Regions from separate parts of the Streptomyces sp. 147326 genome, predicted to be linked through region 1. Evidence: riboswitches for the same ligand, from Rfam matches in the RefSeq annotation. Region 1 holds a riboswitch; each other region holds the start of a gene.
The links. Region 1 has a riboswitch for thiamine pyrophosphate ahead of thiO (glycine oxidase ThiO). Riboswitches for the same ligand answer to the same signal wherever they lie in the genome.
Positions count from the first base shown of each region.

Region 2: another riboswitch for thiamine pyrophosphate. It lies ahead of thiC (phosphomethylpyrimidine synthase ThiC); the one in region 1 lies ahead of thiO (glycine oxidase ThiO).
Region 3: another riboswitch for thiamine pyrophosphate. It lies ahead of RIU97_RS11910 (thiamine ABC transporter substrate binding subunit); the one in region 1 lies ahead of thiO (glycine oxidase ThiO).

Region 1 covers NZ_CP134201.1:6,349,558-6,356,391, forward strand. Annotated here, with positions in the region: gene pknB (Stk1 family PASTA domain-containing Ser/Thr kinase) at 1-813, opposite strand, end outside; gene RIU97_RS29090 (thiazole synthase) at 991-1,785, opposite strand; gene thiS (sulfur carrier protein ThiS) at 1,791-2,009, opposite strand; gene thiO (glycine oxidase ThiO) at 2,006-3,175, opposite strand; TPP riboswitch at 3,173-3,284, opposite strand; gene RIU97_RS29105 (NAD(P)/FAD-dependent oxidoreductase) at 3,366-4,598, shown strand; gene RIU97_RS29110 (Rv2175c family DNA-binding protein) at 4,718-5,083, shown strand; gene thiE (thiamine phosphate synthase) at 5,160-5,795, shown strand; gene metF (methylenetetrahydrofolate reductase [NAD(P)H]) at 5,944-6,834, shown strand, end outside.
Region 2 covers NZ_CP134201.1:4,531,752-4,538,585, forward strand. Annotated here, with positions in the region: gene RIU97_RS20505 (SsgA family sporulation/cell division regulator) at 1-153, shown strand, start outside; gene RIU97_RS20510 (YibE/F family protein) at 221-1,648, opposite strand; TPP riboswitch at 1,721-1,866, shown strand; gene thiC (phosphomethylpyrimidine synthase ThiC) at 1,861-3,648, shown strand; gene RIU97_RS20520 (glycosyltransferase) at 3,715-4,800, opposite strand; gene RIU97_RS20525 (hypothetical protein) at 5,153-5,887, shown strand; gene RIU97_RS20530 (hypothetical protein) at 5,912-6,730, opposite strand.
Region 3 covers NZ_CP134201.1:2,758,222-2,765,055, forward strand. Annotated here, with positions in the region: gene RIU97_RS11900 (ABC transporter ATP-binding protein) at 1-640, opposite strand, end outside; gene RIU97_RS11905 (ABC transporter permease) at 640-2,256, opposite strand; gene RIU97_RS11910 (thiamine ABC transporter substrate binding subunit) at 2,352-3,434, opposite strand; TPP riboswitch at 3,520-3,629, opposite strand; gene rlmN (23S rRNA (adenine(2503)-C(2))-methyltransferase RlmN) at 3,688-4,800, opposite strand; gene RIU97_RS11920 (phosphatidate cytidylyltransferase) at 4,894-5,970, opposite strand; gene frr (ribosome recycling factor) at 5,970-6,527, opposite strand; gene pyrH (UMP kinase) at 6,613-6,834, opposite strand, start outside.

The sequences.
Region 1 (6,834 bases):
GCCGAGCAGCGCGGCGGCGTCGTAGGGGCGCAGGTCGGCGTTGCGGGCGGTGGCCTGCGCGACCAGCTCGTCGAGCCCGACGGGGAGCCCCGGGACCGTGGCGGAGGGAGGCGGGACGTCCTCGTGGAGGTGCTGGTAGAGGACCTGCGCGGCGGTGCCGCCGAGGTGGGGCTTGGAGCCGGTGAGCATCTCGTAGAGGACGACACCGCAGGCGTAGACGTCCACGCGGGTGTCGGCGACGCCGCTCTCGATCTGCTCGGGGGCCAGGTAGGAGACGGTGCCGAGGACGGAGCCGGTGGTGTTGGTGACCGAGTCCACGGACCGGACCAGCCCGAAGTCCGCGACCTTGACCCGGCCGTCGTCGCCGATCAGGACGTTCTCGGGCTTCATGTCGCGGTGGACGAAGCCGGCCCGGTGGGCGGCGCCCAAGGCGGCGAGCACGGGTTCGAGGATGTCGAGGGCGGCCCGCGGCTGGAGCGCGCCGCGCTCGCGGAGCACGTCGCGCAGGGTGCAGCCGGAGACGTACTCCATGGCGAGGTAGACGTACGGCCCGTCCGTGCCCTGGTCGAAGACGGCGACCACGTTGGGGTGCGCGAGCCGGGCCACGGACTTCGCCTCGCGGATGAACCGGTCCACGAAGGCGGTGTCGGCGGCGAGGGCCGGATGCATCACCTTCAGGGCGAGCACACGGTCGAGGCGGGTGTCGACGGCCCGGTAGACCGTGGCCATGCCGCCGGCCGCGATGCGGGCGTCGACGCGGTAGCGGCCGTCGAGCACGCGCCCGACGAGGGGGTCATCCAGGGTCGTATCCACCCCGCGATTCTATTGGGGCGCCGCGGCTCCCCCGCCGGGGTGGGTCCGGCTTGCAGCGCAGCTGTGACGTCAGGGCCGGGTGCGGCGCCCCGGTCTTTCAGCCTCGCCGGCGTTTGAGGCGCGGGCGCGGAGCGCCGTAGGGGGTCCGGGGCGGAGTCCCGGGAGTGGACCCGCGGGTCAGAACGCCGGGCGTTCCAGGTCCAGGGCGGCGCGGCCCTCCGCAGGAGAGGAGGCTTCGGCGAAGCGGCGTTGCGGGATGCGCCCCGCGCGAAAGGCGAGCCGCCCCGCCGAGACGGCGTCCCGCATGGCGGACGCCATCAGGACCGGCTCCTGCGCCCGAGTCACCGCCGAGGCCAGCATCACCGCCGCGCAGCCCAGTTCCATGGCGAGGGCGGCGTCCGACGCCGTGCCCGCGCCCGCGTCCAGGATGACCGGCACCGACGCCCGCTCCGTGATCAGCTCGAAGTTGTGCGGGTTGCGGATGCCCATCCCCGAGCCGATGGGCGACCCCAGCGGCATGATCGCCGCGCAGCCCACGTCCTCCAGCTTCCGCGCGAGCACCGGGTCGTCGTTCGTGTAGGGGAGGACCGTGAAGCCCTCGTCCACCAGGATCTCGGCGGCGTCCAGCAGCTCGACGCCGTCCGGCAGGAGGGTCCGCTCGTCCGCGACCACCTCCAGCTTGATCCAGTCCGTGCCCAGCGCCTCCCGGGCCAGCCGGGCCGTGAGCACGGCCTCGCCCGCCGTGAAGCAGCCCGCCGTGTTGGGGAGGACCGCGATGCCGAGCTTCGTCAGGACGGAGAGGACGGAGCCCTGGACGGTGGGGTCGAGGCGCCGCATCGCGACCGTCGTGAGTTCGGTGCCGGACGCGACCAGGGAGCGTTCCAGCACGTCCAGGCTCGGGGCCCCGCCCGTGCCCATGATCAGGCGGGAGGAGAAGGTCCGGCCGCCCAGGGTGAAGAGGTCGTCCGCCATGGCGCTCAGCCCCCCTGGACCGCGGTGAGGATTTCGACCCGGTCGCCGTCGCCCACCGGCGTGACCGGCCACTGCCCGCGCGGGACCACGGTCTCGTTGAGCGCGGCGGCGACGCCGGAGGGGGCCGTGGTCAGGGTCGCGACCACGGTGTCGAGCGTGGTGCCGGCCGCGACCTCGCGCGGCTCGCCGTTGACGGAGACGGACACGGAGACGGGAAGGGTCATGCGTACGACTCCTGACGTGCGGCGGAGAACCGGCGGGGGGTGAACGGGCGCGCGATCTCCGGCACTTCGCCGGTGGCCAGCAGCTCGGCGAGCACCTCGCCGGTGAGCGGGGTCAGCAGCACCCCGTTGCGGTAGTGCCCGGTGGCCAGGTGCAGGCCCGGCAGGTCGGTCGGGCCGAGCAGCGGGGCGTTGTCGGGCGAGCCGGGGCGCAGCCCCGCACGGGTCTCGGTGAGGGGGAGTTCGGTGATGCCGGGGACCAGCTCGTGGGCGTCGCGCAGGAGTTCGTAGACCCCGCCCGCGGTGACCGTGGTGTCCCAGCCGAGCTCCTCGCTGGTGGCGCCGACGACGAGTTCGCCGTTCTCGCGCGGCACCAGGTAGACGTGGCTGCCGCGGACGACCGCCCGGACGGTCCGGGACAGGAACGGCGCGTAGGCCGGGGGCACGGACAGGCGCAGGACCTGGCCCTTGACCGGCCGTACGGGAGGCAGCACCTGCGGCGGTACGCCCGCCAGCCTGCCGCTGAGCGAGCCCGCCGCCAGGACCACCTGGGCGGCGCGCAGCTCCGTACCGTCGTCGAGTACGGCCCCGGCCGCCCGGTCGGCGGTGACCAGCAGCCGTTCCACGGCGGCCCGGTGGATGATCACGCCGGCCCGCTCGCAGGCGGCCAGCAGGGCGGCCGCGAGCCGGCGCGGGTCGACCTGGTGGTCGCCGTCCACGCGCAGGCCGCCGCGTACGCCCGGGGCGAGCATGGGCTCCAGGCGGCGGCACTCGCGGCCGGTGAGCCACTCGGACTCCAGGCCGCAGCGGCGCTGCAGCGCGTGCAGTTCCCGCAGGTGGAGCCGGTCGTCGGAGTCGAGCGCGACGGCGAGGGTGCCGCAGGCGCGGAAGCCGATGTCCATGCCGCCGCTCGCGTCGGCGAGCTCGGCGGCGAACTCCGGATAGCGCGCGGCGGAGGCGAGGCCGAGGCCCAGCAGGGCTTCCTCGCCGAAGTGCAGTTCGGTGACGGGGGCGAGCATGCCGGCCGCCACCTGGGCGGCGCCGCCACCGGGTGCCGGGTCGGCGAGTACGGTGCGCAGCCCGCGCGCCGCGGCCCGCCAGGCGGTGACCAGGCCGATGATCCCGCCCCCGATGACGAGGACGTCGGATCCCTTCCGAGACGAGTGCATGGGCGTCCAGCCCCTCCCTTCGCCGGCATGACCCGGATCAGGTTCGTACGGTCGGAGGCCGGCCAGCCTCCCTCTCAGCCCGGTGCGCCGGACTCCCGCGATAGGTACGGTGGCCAGACTATCCCGGCCTCGGACGGCCGGTAAGGCGGCACCTGTTCCTGACGGAGCGTCAGATGATTAGGGTGGCCGGGTGAGCGAGCAGACGGAACACAATCAGCGCGGCGTCGTGATCGTCGGCGCCGGAATGGCCGGCGTGCAGACCGCGGTCGCCCTGCGCGAGCAGGGATTCGCCGGCCCCCTGACCCTGCTGGGAGCCGAACCCCACCAGCCCTACGACCGGCCCCCGCTGTCCAAGGCGGTCCTGCTCGGCAAGGCCGAGGACTCCGCCTTCGACGTGGACTTCGAGGGGCTCGGCATCGAGCTGCGGCTCGGGACGGAGGTCACCGGGCTCCGGGCCGCCGACCGCGAGCTGGACACCGAGGCCGGCCCGGTCCCGTACGAGGTCCTCGTACTGGCGACCGGTGCCGAGCCGCTGACCCTTCCCGGCACCGAGGGCGTCCCTGGCGTCCACCTGCTGCGCACGCTGGACGACGCGGCGCGGCTGCGCCCGGTCCTGGCGGCCGCGCCGTCCACGGTGGTCGTCGGGGCGGGCTGGATCGGCGCCGAGTTCGCCACCGCGGCCCGCGAGGCGGGCTGCGCGGTGACCGTGGTCGAGGCGGCGGAGCGGGTGCTGGCGGGGGCGCTCCCCGCCGAGGTCGCCGAGCCGATGGCGCGCTGGTACGAGGAGGCCGGCGCCGGGCTGATCACCGGCGCGAAGGTCGCCGGGATCGAGGAGGGCCGGGTCCTGCTCGCGGACGGGCGCGCGCTGCCGGCCGGCGCGGTCGTCGTGGGCATCGGCGCGCGCCCCGCCACGGGATGGCTGGCCGGGACCGGTGTGGAGCTGGGGCCGGACGGCTCGGTCACCGCCGACGCGTACCTGCGTACCTCCCTGCCCGGGGTGTACGCGGTCGGCGACTGCGCCTCCTTCCCTTCCGGGCGGTACGGGAAGCGGCTGCTCGTGCACCACTGGGACAACGCGCTCCAGGGGCCGCGGACGGTGGCGGCGAACATCCTGGCCGGGGCCGGCTCCGGGCAGCCGGCCCAGGTGTACGACCCGGTGCCGTACTTCTGGTCGGAGCAGTTCGGCCGGTTCGTGCAGTACGCCGGCCACCACGGCGGGGCCGACACCCTGCTCTGGCGGGGCGACCCGGCCGGGCCGGCCTGGTCGGTGTGCTGGCTGCGGGGCGGCGCCCTGGTCGCGGTCCTGGCGGTGGGCCGCCCCCGCGACGTGGCACAGGGCCGCAAGCTCATCGAGGCGGGAGTGCCCGTGGACCCCTCCAGGGTTGCGGACCCCGCCACCCCGCTGAAGTCGGCCCCGGCCTGAAGATTCGGCCCCGCCGGCGTTCGAGGCGTGGGGTTCGGGGCGGAGGCCCGGCACGGGCCGCGACCCGGACGGGGCTGCCCAGGTACCGGCGGCGGAGCCGAGATGGCAGGCTTGTGTCCGTGACCGAGATTGACGCAAAGATCGATGCCCTTGTCCCCTCGTGGCTGTACCTCCCCGACATCGCGGAGATGCTGAACATCGAGGTGACCCGGGTCCGCCAGATGGTCAAGGAAGGGCAGCTCATCGCCGTACGCCGGGGCGAGAACCGCTCCCTGCAGGTGCCGGCCCCCTTCATCGACGGCGACAAGGTCGTCAAGGGCCTGGTCGGTCTGCTGACCGTGCTGCGCGACGACCGCTTCACCGACGAGGAGATCCTGGAGTGGCTCTTCACCGAGGATCCGACCCTGCCCGGCACTCCCGTGCAGGCGCTGAGCGAGAATCGCGGCACGGAGGTGAAGCGCCGCGCTCAGGCGCTCGCCCTCTGACCTGATCCGCAGTTCGCTCCACCGCGGTGTACGGGCCCCGCGCCCGTACACCGCCTCCATCACGGGGGGTTCACCCATGCAGCTGTCCGACGCCCGGCTCTATCTCTGCACGGACGCCCGCAAGCGGCAGGGTGACCTCCCCGAGTTCCTCGACGCCGTCCTGGCCGGAGGCGTGGACATCGTCCAGCTCCGGGACAAGGGCATGGAGGCGGGGGAGGAGCTCGAACACCTCCAGGTGTTCGCCGAGGTCGCACGCCGCCACGGCAAGCTCCTCGCCGTGAACGACCGCGCCGACGTCGCCCACGCCATCGGCTCCGACGTCCTCCACCTCGGCCAGGGCGACATCCCCGTCCCCGCGGCCCGTGCCATCCTCGGCGAGCGCGTCCTGATCGGCCGCTCCTGCCACGCGGAGGACGAGGTCGACGCGGCCGTGGCCGAGCCCGGCGTGGACTACTTCTGCACCGGCCCCTGCTGGCCCACCCCCACCAAGCCCGGCCGCCACGCCCCCGGCCTGGGGCTCGTCCGGTACGCGGCCTCGCTGGAGCAGGACCGGCCCTGGTTCGCCATCGGCGGCGTCGACAGCACGAACCTGGACGAAGTGCTGGACGCCGGCGCCACCCGTGTCGTGGTCGTCCGCGCCCTCACCGAGGCCACCGACCCCGGCGCGGCCGCCGCGGAGCTCGCCAAGCGCGTGCGCGCCCGGCTCGGCTGAGTCCTGTCCGCCCGGACAGAGGGCCGACGCGCCGCTCTTTAACGTGTCAGGCCCCGCTTGACCAGGGCCGGACCCCCAAGTGTCCAAAAACGTGTCCAAAAGGCGGACAGCGCTTCGGTGACCGGGCGGCCGCGTCTAACCTGCCCCCATGGCCTCTGGTACCGCTTCCACCTGGTCGGACCGTGCACACACGGTCCGCGACCTCCTCGCGTCCGGGCGCTCGTACTCCTTCGAGTTCTGGGCCCCGAAGACGGAGAAGGGCGAACGCAACCTCTGGAACGCCCTGCGCCGGGTCGAGGCGGTATCCCCCAGCTTCGTGTCCGTGACCTACGGAGCCGGCGGCTCCACCCGCGGCGGCACCGTCAAGGCCACCCAGGAGATCGCCGCCGACACCACCCTGACCCCCGTCGCGCACCTCACCGCCGTGGACCACTCGGTCGCCGAGCTGCGCAACGTCATCGGGCAGTTCGCCGACGCGGGGATCCGGAACATGCTCGTCGTGCGCGGAGACCCGCCGGGCGACCCGATGGGCGAGTGGGTGGCGCACCCCGAGGGCGTGCACTACGCCGCCGACCTGGTCCGCCTCGTCAAGGAGTCCGGAGACTTCTGCGTCGGCGTCGCCGCCTTCCCCGAGATGCACCCGCGTTCGACGGACTGGGACACGGACATCCGGCACTTCGTGGACAAGTGCCGCGCGGGCGCCGACTATGCGATCACCCAGATGTTCTTCGATCCGGAGAATTATCTGAGGCTGCGCGACAGCGTCGAGAAGGCGGGCTGCGAGACCCCGATCATCCCCGAGGTCATGCCTGTTGTGGCGATCAAGCAGCTCGACCGGCTGCCCCAACTCAGCAACGCTCTCTTCCCCGCGGACGTGAAAGAGCGCATGCTCGCCGTCAAGGACGATCCGGCCGCTGTACGCTCCATTGGCATCGAGTTCGCCACGGAGTTCTGCGCGCGGCTGCTGTCCGAGGGTGTCCCGGGGCTGCACTTCATCACGCTGAACAATTCCACGGCGACTCTCGAAATCTACGAGAAC
Region 2 (6,834 bases), 1.8 Mb from region 1:
AGCGCGGCTCCGCTCGTCGCGTTCCTCGACCGCACCGACCGGATCGTTCCGCTCGGACAGGAGCGGAACCTGGGCGACTTCGAGGAGAACCTCGACGAGGCGCTCGGCAAGATCCTGTCGGAGTCGAAGCAGAACGAGCAGAACGCCGGCTGACGCACGAGCTCACGCTCACCCGCGCCCGCCCGCCCATCCCCTCGGGAACCCCCTGGGGAAGACCCCTTCAGCGCTTGCGCCGCCGGCCCCGGCCGCCGCGGACCGGCCCCGCGGCCGGCGCGACGTCCGGGGATCCCGGCCGGTCCGCGGAAACCACCAGCGAGGCCAGCGCCGTCGTCACGGGGACCGAGGCCACCAGTCCGATCGAGCCCACGAGGGTCCGTACGATCTCCACCGCGACCAGCTCGCTGTTGGCCACCGAGCCCATGCTGCTGTTCGCGATCGAGAACAGCAGGAGCAGGGGCAGTGCGGCACCCGCGTAGGCCAGCACCAGCGTGTTGACCACCGACGCGATGTGGTCGCGGCCGATCCTGATGGCCGCCCGGTAGAGGGCGCGCGACCCCATCGAGGGGTCCGCCTGGTGCAGTTCCCAGACCGCCGAGGTCTGGGTGACCGTCACGTCGTCGAGCACGCCCAGCGATCCGATGATCACGCTTGCGAGCAGCAGACCGCTCATGTCGATGTCCGGGTACAGCCCGTGGATCAGCCCGGTGTTGTCGTCCGTGTTGCCGGTGAGGGACGCCCAGCCGATGAACACCGAGCCCAGCAGACCGATCAGCACCAGCGAGACGAGGGTGCCGAGGACGGCGACCGAGGTGCGGGCGGTCAGGCCGTGGCACATGTAGAGCGCGATCAGCATGATGGCGCTCGCCCCGATCACCGCGACGACGAGGGGGTTCGAACCCTGCAGGATGGCCGGGAGGATGAAGAGCGTCAGCACGCCGAAGCTGACGATCAGCGCGATCAGTGCGAACAGCCCGCGCATCCGCCCGACGAGGACGACCGCGACCGCGAAGATGCCGGCCAGCACCGCCAGCGGGATCTTGCGGTTCACGTCGATCACCGAGTACTGGAGGTCGCGGGGGGCGTCGGGCGCGTAGGCCACGACCACCTCCTGGCCGTCCGTCAACTGCCGTGGCGCACCCGGCTGGACGATCTCCACGAAGGTGCGGCCCTTGTCCGGGCCGGTGCCGATCTCGACGGTGGCCTTCTTGCACTCGCCGGTCTGCGCGGCCTGGGCCTCACGGCCCTCGGGGGTGGAGGGGTCCGCGGTCGGCGGTACCTGTGCCGCGTTCACCGATTTGCAGTCGACGTGTTCGAGGGAGACGACCTTGCCCTGCTGGGTCTGCCGGTCGAAGCCCACCCCCGTGCGCTCGTGGGCGGGGGCTCCGCCCGGCCAGAGCACCACCATGCCGATGAAGACGGCGGTGGCGAAGGGGATCAGTACGGCCGCGATGACCTTGCGCAGGTGCTTCGATACGGGGGCCGCCGGGCCGTGCCCGTGGCTGTGACCGTGGCCATGGGAATGACCGCCGGAGGGGCCGGCGGAGGGATCGGACGAGTGCCCGGCGGAGTGTCCCGGGCCGTGGTGCTCGTGGCCGTTGTGGCCATGGGGCTCTGTGGGCTCGGTGGGGGGCTGCGGCGAGAACGTCACCAGCAGATCATCGCAAGAGATGAGGGGGCCCACTGTTCAGCACGCCATGGATGACGCTAGCGTGGGGGCTACTTTGCACAACGCGGGAGCTCGGAGCACCGGGCTGAGAGGACGCTGATCACCGTACGCGCATCACGGATGCGTACGGGAAGAGGCTGCGTCGACCGCCGAACCTGTTACCGGGTAATGCCGGCGTAGGGAGATCAGGTCTCATGACCATTCAGGACGCACGCACGCCTGCCGTCAGCCAGGACGCCGACGGCCGGACCGAGCGCCAGCCCGGCTGGCACAAGGGCTACGTGGCGGGCTCCCGCCCCGACATCCGGGTGCCGGTCCGCCAGGTCCACCTCACCAACGGCAAGGACGTGACGCTCTACGACACGTCCGGTCCGTACACCGACCCGCAGATCGAGACCGACGTACGCCGGGGCCTCGCCCCGCTGCGCGAGAACTGGATCATCGGCCGCGGCGACACCGAGGAGTACGCGGGCCGTCCCGTGCGCCCCGAGGACGACGGCATCAAGCACACCTCGCCGCGCGGTGGCCTCAAGAACCTCGACGCGGTCTTCCCGGGCCGCCCGCGCCAGCCCCGCCGCGGCCGCGGCGGCCAGGCCGTCACGCAGCTCGCGTACGCCCGCCGGGGCGAGATCACCCCGGAGATGGAGTACGTCGCGATCCGCGAGAACGTCTCTCCCGAGGTCGTCCGCGAGGAGATCGCCGCAGGTCGCGCAGTGCTTCCGGCGAACGTGAACCACCCCGAGATCGAGCCGATGATCATCGGCAAGCGGTTCCTGGTGAAGGTCAACGCCAACATCGGCAACTCCGCGGTCACCTCCTCCATCGAGGAGGAGGTCGACAAGATGACCTGGGCGACCAAGTGGGGCGCCGACACGGTCATGGACCTCTCGACGGGCCGCAACATCCACACCACCCGCGAGTGGGTGCTGCGCAACTCCCCCGTCCCGATCGGCACCGTGCCGCTCTACCAGGCGCTGGAGAAGGTCGACGGCCGCGCCGAGGACCTGACCTGGGAGATCTACAAGGACACGGTCATCGAGCAGGCCGAGCAGGGCGTCGACTACATGACGGTCCACGCCGGCGTGCTGCTGCCCTACGTGCCTCTGACCGCCCGCCGCAAGACCGGCATCGTCTCGCGCGGTGGCTCGATCATGGCCGCGTGGTGCCTCGCGCACCACAAGGAGAACTTCCTCTACACGAACTTCGAGGAGCTCTGCGACATCCTCGCGACGTACGACGTCACGTACTCGCTGGGCGACGGCCTGCGCCCCGGCTCCATCGCGGACGCCAACGACGCCGCGCAGTTCGCGGAGCTGAAGACGCTGGGCGAGCTGAACACGATCGCCAAGCGCCACAACGTCCAGACCATGATCGAGGGCCCGGGCCACGTCCCGATGCACAAGATCAAGGAGAACATCGACCTCCAGCAGGAGATCTGCGAGGAGGCGCCGTTCTACACGCTCGGCCCGCTGACCACGGACGTCGCGCCCGCGTACGACCACATCACCTCGGGCATCGGCGCCGCGATGATCGCCTGGTGGGGCACCGCGATGCTCTGCTACGTCACGCCCAAGGAGCACCTGGGCCTGCCCAACCGCGACGACGTGAAGACCGGCGTCATCACGTACAAGATCGCGGCGCACGCCGCCGACCTGGCCAAGGGACACCCCGGCGCCCAGGAGTGGGACGACGCCCTGTCGGACGCGCGGTTCGAGTTCCGCTGGGAGGACCAGTTCAACCTGGCCCTCGACCCGGACACGGCCCGCGAGTTCCACGACGAGACCCTTCCCGCCGAGCCGGCCAAGACCGCGCACTTCTGCTCCATGTGCGGCCCGAAGTTCTGCTCGATGAAGATCTCGCAGGACATCCGCCGCGAGCACGGCGGCGACCTGAAGGCCGATGAGATCCAGGCGGGCATGGCGGAGAAGTCCGCCGAGTTCGCGGCCTCGGGCAACCGCGTCTACCTGCCGCTGGCCGACTGACCCCTCAACGGTCCGTGTGAGCGGCGCAGGCTCCCGTCCGGGCCTCCGCCGCTCGGCTCGCACTCGTCAGGCGACCACGAGGTACGGGTCCACCTTGCGCCGGGCGAAGTCGAGGTTGGCCCGGACCCGGTCGCGCTGATCGTCGGGAAGGGCGTCCCCCGCGAGGAGCAGTTCGCAGCATTCCAGCGACTCCTGGTACTCGCCGACCCAGTAGGCGGCCACGGCGAGCTCGTCGAGGGCGCGCCACTCGTGCCAGTCGAACTCGACGAACAGCGTGTCGTCCGGGCGGGGGATCCGGACCGCCTGCCGGGCGAACATGTACGCCAGCGGCCAGCGGTTTTCGTTGCGGCAGAGACGGGCGAGACTGCCGAGCGCCTCCACGCGTGAGGGACGGCTCTCGTGCGCCCGGAGGAAGCGGTCCATGACCTCGGCCGACGGCCTCTTGAGACGCGCCGCGATCCGTGCCGCGTAGAGCCGGGCGCAGAAGGATTCCTCGGCGAAACCGCCCATGCCCGCCCGGTGGTCGTAGGCGGCGAGGGACTTCTCCGCTTCTCCCGCGTCGCGCCAGCTCTGGGCCAGGTAAAAGGCGTAGCGGGTATTGTCCGGTTCCTTGGCCAGCCCTTGTTCGAGAATCCCCGCGTCGCGCAGGTACTTCTCCCGCTCGCCCCCCTCCCCGAGGCGTGACCCGCCGCCGACGATGAGGATATTGACGCCTTCGAGCACCCCGTGGGTGTAACGGACCTCGCAATCGAGGTACTCGTGGAGTACGCCTACGTACTTCCAGGGCAATCGGGTGGAGACGAGAGCGGGCCGCCAGTGGATGACGGGCTCGTGATGCACGGCGAGGCGGTACGAATCGAGGGTGAGGTCCGGCATGCGAAAGCCGGGCTGCACCTCCATCACGTCGTCGGCGTCGATGAAGAGCAGGTAGTCCGCGCTGGAGCGGGCGAGGTCGATGGCCTCGCTGCGGCTGCCGTCGAATCCCTTCCAGGGCCGCTCGTGCAGGACGCCGGGCAGATCGCTGAAGAATTCCCGGATGATGTCCTGGGTGCCGTCGGTCGAGCCCGTGTCCACGATCACCCATGTATCGATCAAAGGGCGCACCGACTCGAGACAGCGCCGGATCACGGAAGCCTCGTTCTTGACGATCATGTTCAGGCAGACTTTTGTTTTCAAGGGCCCCGTCCACTGTGGTGACGAAGTTGAAGATGGCTGTGAGGCGACGGTAGGGACCCGGGTAGTGCCCTGCAAGGAAGCTCGAACGGCCATTGGGGGTGGACTGTTAGTCCGACAAGATGACTTTCCCGCCCGGCGACCGGCCGCTTGCGACCGCGATACCCACGATGACTGAGGCGGCCCGACCGGGCCCGTCGCGCATCGTTCGATCCGGTTTCGCAAAGGAGCGGCGTAAATGAGTCCCGAGAACAGAACCAGGTCAGTCCTTGGTCCGTTGCCCAGACGGAGCAGCTGGCTGAAGGGTGGAACCCTTGCCTCACTTGCCCTGGTGATGGTGGGAATCTCCAGCCCGGCGTTCGCCACGGCCCAGAGCATGGAGGTGGCCGCGACGGTCAAGGCCGCGAGCCCCACAGGCGGCGGGGACGACTGCAGGCCGCACAGGAAGCCCAACCGTGAGCCGGAGGAGGAGCGCGGCGAAGCCGGCCCCCGCGGCGGCGATCACGACGACTGCCAGCAGGGCGCCACGGGCGCCACAGGTGCCACGGGCGCCACAGGTGCGACCGGTGCGACGGGTGCCCCGGGGAACGATGGTGCTCCCGGCGCGACGGGTGCCACGGGTCCGGCCCTCTGCCGGTCCATCGACTCCGTCCGGGACCAGGGCAGCCGCGAGTTCACGGCGGTGATCCCGGGGGACACCAACACCTACGTCGGGGTCCGCGATCTCACGGGCAACACGGTCGGTGAGTACACCTGGTACGACCTCACCCTGAACGCCGACGGCAGCTATCCGGAGGATGCCTGCGCCGTCTCCGTCGCGCAGCAGGGCAACGACGTCGTGGTCCAGGTGGTGACACAGGGCACCGACGAGGGTGGTGTCATCTACCAGACCTTCTGCGACGTGGATCCGGGCAACGGGCAGGATCCGACCCAACTCGTGTGCAACGGTGCCTGGACGCCGGTGCTCGACCAGCCCGACGCGAACGACCCGGACGTCCGCCGAGGGGCCATCACCTCGCCGGTCCGTCCCGTCGACCCCCACCACCTGCCGAAGCAGATGAAGTAGGGCGCGAGGCCGGTCGGTCGGAGGTTACTCCGGCCGGTTCTCCGGGCCGCCGAAGTCCGGGCTCGTGAAGTCCGGAGGTGAGTAGCCGGGCCGGGGTCCCTCCGAGGGGGATCCCGGGCTGGTGAAGTCGGGCCGGGTGTATCCCAGGTTGGGGATGCGCCCGGCCGCCGGCGTTCTGGGGGTCGGGAAGCCCGGCCCCGCACTCGGATCGGCCAGCGCGTCCCGCAGGAACGGCATGATGCCCCGCTCCAGCAGCGCGTGCCGCCAGGCCTCACGCGCCCGCGCCACCTCGTCGGGTACGGTCTCGGTCTCGTTCGCCACCACTTCGGTCGCGCTGTTGCGGACGGCGGTCACCAGCAGCCCGATCACGGCGAAGAGCAGCGCCGCCACGGTGAGCGCGCCGAACAGCCAGCCCGCCGTCAGCATGGTCTCGGCGAAGGCGGGTTCGGGCTCGATCAGCTTGAGGCTGTAGCCGACGAGCAGGAAGATCAGCATGGCGGTGCCCGCCAGGACGGGCGCGAGGACCGCGACCACGGCGCTGGCTCCCGCGCCGCCGCCCGTGCCCTCCCCGCCGTCCTCGTCCCCCGTGGTGCCGGGTATGGACAGCGCCTCGTCGCGTCGTTCCTCGCGGACCTTCACGTAGTGGCCGTACTCGGCGGCGGCCGCGGCAGCCAGCAGCGCGCTGGCCCCCTGGGCCATGGTGCGCAGCTGTTCGGCGTTCAGCCGTTCGCCGAGGGTGGCGAGCTCGGGCCGTTCGTTCGCGGTGCGCAGCGCCTCGTCGAGGAGACGGTCGAACTCCGGCCGGTCTTCGGTCAGCAGGTGCGGAGCGCTGGTCATGTGCATCCCCCGATGCTCCGTAGAAGCCGGTATCCCCGCGTAGAACGGGGCGCCGGCACAAACGGAGGAGAGCCTGCTACGGATAGAGCGATGGTAGAGCGCCCACGCCA
Region 3 (6,834 bases), 3.6 Mb from region 1:
GCGCGATCCGGCCGTCCCGCATCACCACCACCCGGTCGGCCAGTGCGAAGGCCTCCCCCTGGTCGTGCGTGACGGCGAGCACCGTCGTGCCCAGCCGGGCGAACAGCTGCCGGAGCTCCACCACGAGGCGCTCCCGCAGCCCGCGGTCCAGCTGTCCCAGCGGTTCGTCCAGCATCAGCAGCCGCGGCGACGGCGCCAGTGCCCGGGCCAGTGCCACCCGCTGCTGCTCGCCGCCCGACAGGGAGGCCACCGCCCGGCCCTGGGCGCCGGGGAGCCCGACCAGTTCCAGCAGTTCCGCGACCCGGGACGCGTACGAGGCCCGCCCGCCACCGCGCATCCGCAGGCCGAAGGAGACGTTCGCGCCGACGTCGCGGTGCGGGAAGAGCTGGTGGTCCTGGAACATCAGGCCCACGCCCCGCCGGTGCACGGGTACGCCGGCCTGGTCGTCCCCGCCCAGCAGCACCCGGCCCGCGGACACCTGCTGGAGCCCGGCGACGACCCGCAGCAGCGTGGACTTCCCGCTCCCGCTCGGGCCCAGTACGCACACGATCTCGTGCTCGGCGACCGCGAGGTCCACGGAGTCGACGACCGCGCGCTCACCGAACCGGACCGACACCCCTTCCAGCTGAAGCAGTGTCATCAGAACTCTCCGGAGGTCTTGTCGGGCCGCAGTCGCTCCAGCACCAGCAGGGACACCGCGCACACCAGCATCAGAATCGTGCTCAGGGCCATCGCCTGCCCGTAGTTCATCTCGCCGGCCCGCCCCAGCAGCCGTGCCACGGCCACCGGCAGCGTCGGCTGGTCCGGCCGCGCGATGAAGACGGTCGCGCCGAACTCCCCCAGCGACACGGCGAAGGCGAATCCGGCCGCGATCAGCAGCGCCCGCCGCACCAGCGGCAGGTCCACCTCCCGCCAGGCCCGCAGCGGCGACGCGCCGAGCACGGCGGCCGCCTCCCGCAGCCGCCCGTCCACCGCGCGCAGCACCGGCAGCATGGTCCGTACGACGAAGGGCACGCCCACCAGCGCCTGCGCGAGCGGCACCAGGATCCACGAGGTCCGCAGGTCCAGCGGCGGCTCGTCCAGGGTGATCAGGAAGCCGAAGCCCACCGTCACGGCGGACACCCCGAGCGGCAGCATCAGCAGCGCGTCGAAGCCGCGTACGAAGGTGCCCGCGCGCCGGGTCAGTGCCGCGGCCGCCAGTCCCCCGATGAACAGGGCGATCGCGGTGGCGGCGAGGGCGTACTGGAGGGAGTTCCAGATCGCTTCCAGCGGCGGCACCAGGAAGGTTCCGCCGCCGGCGCCCGCGTCCTGCAGCGCCCGGTAGAAGCCGAAGCCGTATCCGCCGGGAGCATCGAAGGACCGCTCGACCAGCACGGCCAGCGGCGCCACGATCAGCAGCGCGATGGTCGACAGGACCCCGCCCAGCAGAGAGCGCTGCGCCCAGCCGCGCGGCCGGTGCGTGGCGCGGCCCGGGTCCACCAGCCGCAGCGCGGTCTCGCGCCGGCGCACGGTCCAGGCGTGCACGGCGAGGATCGCGCCGACCGCGGCGAACTGCACCATCGTCAGCACGGCGGCCGTCGACAGGTCCAGGAGCTGCGCGGTCTGCCGGTAGACCTCCACCTCCAGGGTGGAGTACGCGGGCCCGCCCAGGATCAGGACGACGCCGAAGGAGCTGAAGGTGAACAGGAAGACCATCAGCGAGGCCGCGGCCACCGACGGGGCCAGCGCGGGCAGCGTCACGCGCCGCCAGGCGGCGAACCGGCCGGCGCCCAGCACCCGGGCGGCTTCCTCCTGGCGCGGATCGAGCTGCGCCCACAGCCCGCCGACGGTGCGGACGATGACCGCGTAGTTGAAGAAGACGTGGGCGAGGAGGATCGCCCAGACGGTGGTGTCGAGCCGGACCCCCATCGTCTCGTCCATCAGCCCGCCGCGTCCCAGCAGCGCGAGGAAGGCGGTGCCGACGACCACGGTCGGCAGCACGAAGGGAACGGTCACCACGGCCCGCAGCAATTGCTTGCCGGGGAACTCGAAGCGCGCGAAGACGTACGCGCCGGGGAGCGCGATCAGCAGCGTGAGGACGGTGGAGGCGAGCGCCTGCCAGGTGGTGAACCACAGCACGCCGGCGATGTCGGGCCGGGTCAGCACCTCGCCGATCCGGCCGAACTGCCAGCCCTCGTCGGTCTTGAGGCCACGCCCGACGATCGAGGCGACGGGGTAGGCGAAGAACAGCCCGAAGAAGGCCAGGGGCAAGGCCATCAGGGCGAGCCGTGCGGCGGTCGCCCGGCCGCCCCGGTGGGGGCCGGGGCCGGGCGCGGCGCCCCCCGACGCCGCGCCCGGCCCCTTGGTGCCGCCTACTTCACGACGAGCGAGGTCCATGCCTTGACCCACTGCTCACGGTTCTTGGCGATGGTCTCGGGAGCCACGTTCTCCGGCTTCTCGACCACCGCTCCGTGCTTGGTGAACAGCTCCGGCAGGGCCGCGTCCTTCGTCACGGGGTTCACGAACATCTGGAGCGGCATGTCCTCCTGGAACTTCTTGCTGACCAGGAAGTCCAGCAGGGCCTTGCCGCCCTCCTCGTTCTTCGCGCCCTTCAGCAGGCCCGCGAACTCGATCTGGCGGAAGCAGGTACTGGTGGAGACGCCGGTCGGGGCCTCGGCCGGCTGGGGCTCGCCGTACAGCACCTCGACCGGCGGGCTGGAGGCGTAGGAGACGACCAGCGGGCGGTCGCCCTTGGCCTTCTTGCCGCCCGCGGAGCCGGAGAAGCGCTCGTTGTAGGCCTGTTCCCAGCCGTCGACGACCTCGACGCCGTTGGCCTTGAGCTTGCTCCAGTAGTCCTTCCAGCCGTCCTCGCCGTACTTGCCGACGGAGGCGAGGAGGAAGCCGAGGCCGGGCGAGGAGGTCGCGGCGTTCTCGGTGACCAGGAGGTTCTTGTACTCCGGCTTGATCAGGTCGTCCAGCGTCTGCGGCGGGGCGATCTTCTTGTCGGCGAAGTACGCCTTGTCGTAGTTGACGCAGATGTCGCCGGAGTCGATCGGGGTGACCCGGTGCTCCTTGTCGAGCACGTACTCGGGCTTGACCGCGTCCAGGCCCTTGGCCTCGTACGCCGTGAAGATGCCGTTGTCGAGGGCGCGCGAGAGCAGGGTGTTGTCCACGCCGAAGAACACGTCGCCGCGCGGGGAGCCCTTGGTGAGGATCTCCTGGTTCAGCGCCGCGCCCGCGTCTCCGGACTTCAGCACCTTGACGGTGTAGCCGCTCTGCTGCTCGAACTCCTTGAGGACCGTGTCGGTCACGTTGAAGGAGTCGTGGGAGACGAGCGTGACGGTCTTGTCGGACGTGCCCGCGGACTTGTCGTCGGAGTCGCCGCAGGCGCTGAGCGTGGTGACGCCCAGCGCGGCCGCGAGCGCGGCGCCCGCGATCTTCTTGGTGGTGCTCACTGGTGAATTCCTCCTGGGATGTCCAGGAGAAGACGCGGCCCTGCCCGGCGCTCTGTGGGAGCGGACGCCGGGCAGGGCGCAACAGCTTGAGTGGTGACCGAACTTCCTACCCCGAATGACCGGGGCGAGGTTCAGAGGGTCTGCGGATGACGGATACCGCACTCTCAGCGCTGTGGCGCTCCCCTGTCGGAATATGAAATTGGTTCGGCCACAGGGTACCCCGTGGCCGAATATGACCTCCGCTGACCGGAACCTAGCGCTCCGAGGCCGCGAGCTGGCCGCATGCGCCGTCGATCTCCTGACCGCGGGTGTCGCGTACGGTCACGGGCACGCCGTGGCGGGCGATGGCCTCCACGAAGGCCTTCTCGTCCTCGGGCCGCGAGGCGGTCCACTTCGAGCCGGGCGTGGGGTTCAGCGGGATCAGGTTGACGTGGACGCGCTTGCCCTTGAGCAGCTTGCCCAGCAGGTCACCACGCCAGGCCTGGTCGTTGATGTCGCGGATCAGGGCGTACTCGATGGAGATCCGGCGGCCGGACTTCTCCGCGTACTCCCAGGCCGCGCCGAGCACCTCGCGGACGTTCCAGCGGGTGTTCACGGGGACCAGGGTGTCGCGCAGCTCGTCGTCGGGCGCGTGCAGCGAGACGGCGAGACGGCACTTGAAGCCCTCGTCGGCGAACCGCAGCATGGCCGGGACCAGGCCGACGGTGGAGACGGTGATGCCGCGCTGCGACAGGCCCAGGCCGTCGGGCTCGGGGTCGGTGAGCCGGCGGATGGCGCCGACCACGCGGTTGTAGTTGGCCAGCGGCTCGCCCATGCCCATGAAGACGATGTTCGACAGCCGCGCCGGGCCGCCGGGGACCTCGCCGTCGCGCAGCGCGCGCATGCCGTCGACGATCTGGTGCACGATCTCGGCGGTGGAGAGGTTGCGGTCGAGGCCCGCCTGGCCGGTGGCGCAGAACGGACAGTTCATGCCGCAGCCGGCCTGCGAGGAGATGCACATGGTGACCCGGTCGGGGTAGCGCATCAGCACGGACTCGACGAGCGTGCCGTCGTGCAGCTTCCACAGGGTCTTGCGCGTGGTGTCGTCGTCACAGCTGATGTGGCGGATGACGTTCATCAGGTCGGGGAGCAGCTCCTGCTGGAGCTTCTCCCGCGAGCCCGCCGGGATGTCGGTCCACTCGGCCGGGTCGTGCGCGTAGCGCGCGAAGTAGTGCTGAGAGAGCTGCTTGGCCCGGAACGGCTTCTCGCCGATCGCGGCGACCGCCTCACGGCGCTCGGCCGGGGTCATGTCGGCGAGGTGCCGGGGCGGCTTCTTGGCCCCGCGAGGGGCGACGAAGGTGAGCTCTCCCGGAACGGGGCGGGCCATGGCAGGTACTCCTTGTAAGACGAAAGGCGCGCCGCAGAAGCAGCGCGCCTTTCAAGAGTAACCGCCCGGCGTCACACGCCGCCTTTGCGCAGGTCAGTCCGTGCCCACGAAGGCCGCCAGGAGCAGCCAGACCACCGGCGCCGTCGGCAGCAGGGAATCGAGCCGGTCCATGATGCCGCCATGGCCGGGCAGCAGGGTGCCCATGTCCTTGATCCCCAGGTCGCGCTTGATCATCGATTCGCCGAGGTCGCCCAAGGTGGCACTGACCGCGACCGCGAGGCCGAGCAGCAGGCCCTGCCACCAGGCGCCGCCGTCGATCAGGAACTCCATGCACAGCGCGCCGGCCGCCATCGCGAAGGCCACCGCGCCGAAGAGCCCCTCGCGGGTCTTTCCGGGGCTGATGCGCGGCGCGAGCTTGTTCTTCCCGAAGCGCCAGCCCACCGCATAGGCCCCGGTGTCGCTGACCACGGTCAGGAGCAGGAACGTGATCACCCGCCGGGAGCCGTCGTCAGCCGTGAGCAGCATCGCGACGAAGGTGGCCAGGAAGGGCACGTAGAACGCCGCGAAGGCACCCGCGGTGACGTCCTTGAGGTAGTCCTCGGGCGGTTCGGTCATCCGCCACACCAGGACCGCCAGCACGGTCAGGGCCATGGCGACCCAGGCACCCTCGGCCCCCCGGACGTAGCCGGCGATGACCATGGCCGCGCCGCCGACCGCGAGCGGGACCAGGGGGGCCTTGATGCCCTTCTTCTCCTGCATCCGGGAGGTGAGCTCCCACAGGCCCACGACGACCGCGACGACGATGACGCCGACGAAGACCGCCTTGACGATCAGCAGCGAGGCGAAGATCACCGCGCCGAGACCGACACCGACCCCTATGGCGGCACGCAGGTCCCGGCCCGCGCGCTTCTTCGGCGGCGGGGGCGAGGCGTCCTGCGGCTGCGGGGCATGCGGAGGCGGGGGGCTGGGCATGGGCTCCTGCGGCGGCGTATCGGCGCGGAAGAGGGGGCCGCCGTCCAGGGCGGCCCCCCGATCGCGTGCTTCCCGGTCGTCGAAGTCACGGCCGGCGGCATCGGGCACGATGGGCATGGGCCGAGTGTGCGGGCCCACCTGCGCATCGTATGCGGGACCCGCCGGAACCGGCTCCGGCTGCCAGGAAGTGTCGTTCATCAGACTTCGAGGAGCTCGGCTTCCTTGTGCTTGAGGAGCTCGTCCACCTGCGCGACGTACTTCGCGGTGGTGTCGTCGAGCTCCTTCTCCGCGCGACGGACCTCGTCCTCGCCGGCTTCCTTGTCCTTGACGAGCTTGTCGAGGGCGTCCTTGGCCTTGCGGCGCACGGCGCGGATGGAGACCTTCGAGTCCTCGGCCTTGGTGCGGGCGACCTTGATGTACTCCTTGCGGCGGTCCTGCGTCAGCTCGGGGAAGGTCACCCGGATGATGCTGCCGTCGTTGCTCGGGTTGACACCGAGGTCGGAGTCGCGGATGGCCTGCTCGATGTTGCGCAGGGCGCTCTTGTCGAACGGGGTCACGATCGCCATGCGCGGCTCGGGCACCGAGAAGGACGCGAGCTGGTTGATGGGCGTGATGGCACCGTAGTAGTCCGCCACGATCTTGTTGAACATCGCCGGGTGCGCACGGCCGGTGCGAATCGCGGCGAAGTCTTCCTTGGCGACGACGACGGCCTTTTCCATCTTCTCCTCGGCCTCGAGGAGGATCTCTTCGGTCACCACGTGCTCCTGCATGTCTTGAATGGATGGTTCAGGCGGGCGGGGCCGGCGGGGCCGGTCCGGGCTCGGTCCGGCAGCGGACCGCTCAGGCCCGGGTTTCCTGGTCGCTGACGAGCGTGCCGATCTTCTCACCCTTGACGGCGCGGGCGATATTGCCCTCGGCGAGCAGCTCGAACACGAGGATCGGCAGCTTGTTGTCGCGGCAGAGCGTGATCGCGGTGGCGTCGGCGACCTTGAGGTCGCGGGAGAGGACCTCGCTGTACTCCAGCGCGTCGAACTTGACCGCGTCCGGGTTCTTCTTCGGGTC